Regions from separate parts of the Paenibacillus physcomitrellae genome, predicted to be linked through region 1. Evidence: predicted binding sites of a transcription regulator. Region 1 holds the regulator's gene; the other holds the start of a gene.

The links. Region 1 encodes NrdR, which represses ribonucleotide reductase genes. Its sites were predicted from a motif close to AACACNATATATNGTGTT; they were not measured.
Region 2: nrdI (class Ib ribonucleoside-diphosphate reductase assembly flavoprotein NrdI) is a predicted target of NrdR. The motif match lies at 1,901-1,918, and genes of this name have one in related genera.

The regions. Positions count from the first base shown of each region.
Region 1 is NZ_CP022584.1:4,639,450-4,642,553, reverse strand. It holds gene CBE73_RS20950 (DMT family transporter) at 1-562, opposite strand, end outside; gene CBE73_RS20945 (YnfA family protein) at 605-925, opposite strand; gene nrdR (transcriptional regulator NrdR) at 1,082-1,552, opposite strand; gene CBE73_RS20935 (alpha/beta-type small acid-soluble spore protein) at 1,691-1,915, shown strand; gene CBE73_RS20930 (lytic transglycosylase domain-containing protein) at 1,978-2,541, opposite strand; gene coaE (dephospho-CoA kinase) at 2,538-3,104, opposite strand, start outside.
Region 2 is NZ_CP022584.1:4,097,672-4,100,775, forward strand. It holds gene CBE73_RS18400 (polysaccharide deacetylase family protein) at 1-473, shown strand, start outside; gene chrS (chromate efflux transcriptional regulator ChrS) at 597-1,073, shown strand; gene CBE73_RS18410 (mismatch-specific DNA-glycosylase) at 1,202-1,753, shown strand; gene nrdI (class Ib ribonucleoside-diphosphate reductase assembly flavoprotein NrdI) at 2,036-2,395, shown strand; gene nrdE (class 1b ribonucleoside-diphosphate reductase subunit alpha) at 2,382-3,104, shown strand, end outside.

The DNA of each region.
Region 1 (3,104 bases):
TATAGCTGTAGGCAATGGGCGGTATTTTTCGCACGAGATTTTGCCCCGTCAACATGTATAAGGAAGAAGCAACAGCCCCCAACAGTGAGAGCACATCGCCATACATAGCTTTCGAGGACACGCCAACGTCTCCCCAAGCTGTTACGGCAGAGCCAATCACGGCCACGCTTAAGGCGAGGACCCCGCCCCCGGTTGTCCGCTCCTTAAACATAAAGAAAGAACCAACCATGATGAATACGGGCTGGAGCGACAACAAAATCATGGAGCTGGCAACAGACGTATAAGCGAGTGATCCCATCCAGAGCAGGAAATGCAGTCCCAGAAAAATACCGGAAAGGATTAATAACACAATCTCTTTCCTCGATAATTCCTTCAAAACCGCCCGTAAAGATAATTTGCGCAGCATAGGGGTAATCAATACCAACGTGAATAAAAGCCTGTACATACCGAGTACAGAAGCCGGTGCGGAGGACCATTTGATAAAGATGGAGGACAACCCGATCGAAATGACTCCAATGGTCAACAATATCGCATTTACATACACTGATTTTGTTTCCTTCATGATTGTAGATTCCTTCTTCACTTCAAAATCCAGACTTTTCGCTCATTTGCGGGGCGCAAGCATCACTAATGCCCCGATCAGACAAATGATCATCCCTGCCCAGTCATAAGCGTCAGGATTTTTACGGTCGACCCACCATCCCCACAGGAAGGACAACACGATAAAAATCCCTCCATAAGCCGCGTATACACGGCCAAAGGACGAGAAAGACTGCATAGTCGCAACTATGCCGTAGGAGATCAGAAGCACGGCGCCAAACAGGCCGTAGAGCGGGCTTTTGCCATCCCGCAGCCAAAGCCAGATCAAATATCCGCCTCCAATTTCCGCTAGTCCCGCAAGTACAAATAATACCGCAGCTTTCATAACGAATGTCCTCCCTTCCCGGACTCTTCGAACGCCCTCTCACATGGTACTTCATTAACAGATTGTTTGTACAGAAAATTATTGCAGCAAACAAAAAGAGCCCCGGAATCGTTACCAGAGCTCATTTGCATTTGATTATTTTAGGTTAACCAATCCTTATTCCCCACTGCCCGAATCTTTGGACAGCAGCCCCTTCAGCTCACGCATGAACATGTCAATATCTTTGAACTGGCGATATACAGAAGCAAACCGGACATAAGCCACTTCATCAACCGGATATAGATGTTCCATGACAAGTTCACCGATCTCCATGCTTTCCACTTCAGCCACCGCTGTATTGCGCAGCGACGTCTCGACCTCGGTGACAATCGACTCCAGCTGTTCTACGGACACCGGACGTTTTTCACAAGCACGAATCAAACCGCGCAGCATCTTCTCCCTGCTGAATTCCTCGCGGCTGCCGCCCTTCTTGATCACAATTAACGGTGTTTCCTCCACCATTTCAAAAGTCGTAAATCGGCGGTTGCACTTCTCACATTCCCGCCGTCTGCGAATGGAGCGGTTTTCATTCGCAGGCCGGGAATCCAGCACTTTAGTGCCATTATAATCGCAGTACGGACACTTCAAAATACCCTCTCCTTTCTTAGCAAATCAAGGCTTTCACCCATTTGGATAACAATTCCACCCAGGAATTTTAAACTTTGCGAGTAGATTTCGTAATACGGCACATAATACAGTTACCAACCCAAGGAGGTGAAAAAGACAATGGCAAACAACAATAGCGGCAACTCCAACAACTTGGTAGTTCGACAAGCATCTGGTGCACTCGAGCAAATGAAATATGAAATCGCTCAAGAACTCGGCATTTCTTTTCCACAAGATGGATATGCAGGTAACTTGACTTCTTACGAAAACGGTTCTATCGGGGGTTACATTACTAAACGTCTTGTAACACTGGCAGAACAACAACTGGCTGGTCAATTCAAATAAGAACTGACAAGCAGCTAAGAAGCGCCGGGAGAATTCTACATTCTCCCGGCGTTTTCTCTTTGTTAAAACTGCTTATAGATGCTGGTGTATTGCTCATAATAATGAACAACCCGCTGCACATAATGCCTGGTTTCCCCCAGCGGGATATTTTTGGTTGTTTCCACAGTGCCGTCCCATGTTCCGCTCTTCAACCAGTTCTTTACCCGCGTAGGCCCTGCATTATAAGCGGCGATCACCGCAACCATATTCCCATTAAACTGATCCGACAAGCTCTTTAAATACCAGGTCCCAATTTCAATGTTTGTCCCGGTTTCATCATTAATCCTGTCCATCGAAACACTCGGCAGCTTCGCTTGCTCCAGCACCCACTGCGCTGTATCCGGCATAATCTGCATCACGCCAAGCGCACCTTTTCTGGACTGCCTGCTGGGTTTATAATTGGTTTCAACTTTAATAATAGCGGCGACTATAAATGGATCAAGCTGATTTCGCTGCGCATGCTTACGAATATCATCCTTATAATAAATCGGATAAAACAAAGAGAGCCACTGGGTGTTCATGAAGATCAGCACGACAAAACCCAAAAACAAAAGCAGCAGCACTCTTTTCTTACGCAGCCACTTCATGACAACCCACAGCTTTTCCAGAACGCTTCAACCTGGGCTTCAGTTTGTTCAAGTCCCTGGCTGTTATCAATCACAATGTCTGCAAGCGTCTTCTTCTGTTCAATGTCCATCTGAGCGGACAATCTGGCTTCAGCCTGAGGAGTATCAAGGCCATCGCGCTCCATCAAGCGGACGAGCTGGATCTCCCGCGGTACATAAACCACCATAATGGTTTCGTAAAGCGAGTCCAAACCGGATTCATATAGGAGCGGAATGTCCGCCACGACCAACTTATCTGGATATTCCGCTTCATAAGCGTCTATTCTGCGCTTCGTCTCCGCCCGGATGGCAGGGTGTGTAATGTCATTCAGAGCTAGAAGGTCTTCCGGATTCGCGAAGACGCGAGCTCCCAGCTTTTTACGGTCCAGCGTTCCATCCGGCAGCAGCATGTCCCTGCCAAAACGGTCCACGACGGCCTCCAATACCGGATGCCCCGGTTCCATGATCTCGCGGGCCAGGACATCCGCATCAATCAACAGCGCTCCCCTGCGGGTCAGCATCCGGGAAACCGTGCTTTTTCCCGT
Region 2 (3,104 bases), 540 kb from region 1:
GTATGGTCAAAGAAGGGGACGCGGTAGGGCTGCACGGCATGACCCATCAGAAGGAACTGTTCTACAAGACGCCGGAAGCTGCGCTCCAGGAAATGGACGACGATAACGAGAGACTCTATAAAGCCGCAGGCGTCAAATCGGCGCTGGTCCGGCCGCCTTACGGCAGCAAACCTTATTTTACGGAGGACTTCCGGGATAAAGTGCTGGGAGCGGGCTACCATCTGTGGGACTGGAACGTGGATTCGCAGGATTGGAAGTTTAAAGAGGATATCGCTTCAACCTATGCGAACGTCATGAAGCAGGTGAAAACGATATCGGCCCATAAAACATCCCCGGTTGTGCTCATGCATGATCTGCCCACCACCATTCAGGTTCTGCCGAAGATTCTTGCCGAGCTCAAGAAAGAAGGTTATGCATTTGCGGTGATTACGGCGGAGCAGAAGCCGGTGAACTTCTGGAACGACGAGCGGTAGAGGGAGGACTTTTATCCGAAAGGAACTGGCTTTTTCACTGAAAAAGGATATATTAATAGGCAGAGAAAAAGGTGAGACTGGTATAAGTACCAATCCAGAATCTTTGAAAAGCAGGTGAATCGGATGTCGAGAATGGATGAGCAGGGCCGGGTAACGCTCGATGAGATCGACCGCAAAATTATCAAAGAGCTGAACAGCAACGGCCGAATTTCGTATACAGATTTAGGCAAGGAGATCGGGCTGTCGCGTGTAGCGGTACAGACCCGCATTAATGCTTTAATGGAGGAAGGCGTTATTGAACGCTTTACAGCCGTCATAAATCCTGAGAGAATAGGAATTTCCGTATCGGCTTTTTTTAACGTCGAGGTGGAGCCTAAATATTTGCAGCGGGTTGCAGAGGCTTTGGCTGAGGAGCCAGTCGTAACGAGTTTGTACCATATGACCGGGCCGTCCAAGCTTCATATGCATGCGCTGTTCACGGATAACAAAGAGATGGAAGAATTCATGAAAGAGAAGCTGTACATTCTTCCAGGCATCACGAGCGTCGATTCACAGGTGCTCATAAACCGCTACAAGAGTCGGATGGGCATGCGGCTGTAACGGTAAAGTAAAAAGAGAACGGTAAGGGAACCGGTAAAGGTAACCGTATCGGATCAGATTGATGCAGAAAGCAGAAGCAAAAGCGGAAGCAGAAGCCTTACCCTGCAGGAGCAAGGAGGGGGACAAGCATGGACATTTATGGGCAAAAAGGCAGCACAGACTCCGGCGGCGTGCCGGATCATCTGGACAGCGGCCTTCAGATTGTATTCGTCGGCTTTAACCCGAGTCTGATTTCCGGCGAAACCGGTCATCATTATGCGAATCCCCGGAACAACTTCTGGCGGATTCTGTACCAGTCCGGCCTGACGCCGCGGCTGTATGACCCGTCCGAGGACGGCGAGCTGCTGAAGCTGGGCTACGGGTTTACGAATATTGTGGCCAGGCCGACAAAGGGCATCGATGACTTAACGCGGAAGGATTACAAGGAAGGCCGCGAGATCCTGAAAGCGAAGCTGCTGAATTACAGGCCGCGGGTCGTCTGTTTCGTCGGCAAAGGCGTGTACAAGGAGTACAGCAGACGGAACAAGGTGGAATGGGGATTTCAGCCGGAACCTTTCCTCGAAGGCATGCACGAGTTTGTGGCCCCGTCTTCAAGCGGACTTGTCAGGATGCCGATGAAGGAAATTGTGGGCATTTATGGAAGGCTGACTGAGGCTGTTTCTGAAAGAGATCACATTTGATTTTCATAGTTTGGCAGGAAACGTTTTCAGGAGAAAGCGAACCGCTTTCTCTATTTTTTTTTCGCCTCGAAAAATGGTCAGAAACCCAGCTAAGGAGCGGAATTTCGGCGGACAACCCCCTCTTATCGGGCTTTTGGTAGGATTGACATCACTATATCTAGAGGTTAAATTTAATATCAGCATCTAGATCTTGGGTTTTGAAGCCCGGGAATACGTTTAATGACACAAGAGGACAAAATCCTCACCAGAGCGCGTCCGATAAGGGTGAAAGGATGATTTCGAGTGCTGATCGCCTACGATTCCAAGACAGGAAATGTTAGAAGATTTATCAACAAATTGAAAATGCAGGCCGTGCAAATCGACGAGTCGATGACTATTGACGAGCCCTTTGTACTGGTTACATATACGACTGGCTTCGGACAGGTTCCGGAGCGGGTCGCTTCTTTTCTGCAGCGCAATCACGACCGGCTGGTCGGGGTAGCGGCAAGTGGCAATCGCAACTGGGGTGACAGGTTCGCGAAGAGCGCGGACATTATTTCAGAAAAATATGATGTTCCGGTCATCAGCAAGTTTGAGCTGTCCGGAACGTTTGGAGATGCAGAACGATTTAAACAGGAGGTGAGCCGGTTTGCGGCATATTGAGTTAAATAACATGTTGATGAAAACGGGCGAAGACGGATTTTTCCAATTGGAAATGGATCGCGAGGCGGTTCGCGAGTTTTTGGCGGATGTCGAGTCGAAGAGCCTGAAATTTGAAAGCACGGCGGCGAAAGTCGCTTATATGATTCAGAATGATTATTATGAGGATTTCTACGAGAAATATACACCTGACGAAGTAGAGCGGGTTTATGATATAACGCACAGCTACAACTTCCAGTTCCAGTCCTACATGGCGGCTTCGAAGTTTTATACCGATTATGCGGTAAAAACCAACGACCGCTCCAAGTATCTGGAGCATTATCCGGATCGTGTGGCGGTAGTTGCGCTCCATCTTGGACGCGGCAACGCCGAAACAGCCTGCACGCTGGCGCATTCGATGATGGAGCAGCGCCTGCAGCCTGCGACCCCGACGTTCCTGAACGCGGGCAAAAGCCGCCGCGGCGAGCTTGTATCCTGCTTCCTGCTTGAAATGGACGACTCCCTCAACTCCATTAACTATGTGCTGAACACCTGCATGCAGCTGTCCAAAATCGGCGGCGGCGTAGCGGTCAACCTGTCCAAGCTGCGCGGACGCGGCGAAGCCATTAAAGGCGTGGAAGGCGCAGCCAAAGGCATCATGCCGGTCCTGAAGCTGATGGAGGATGCTTTCTCCTATGCGGATCAAATGGGACAACGCAAAGGTTCGGGCGCA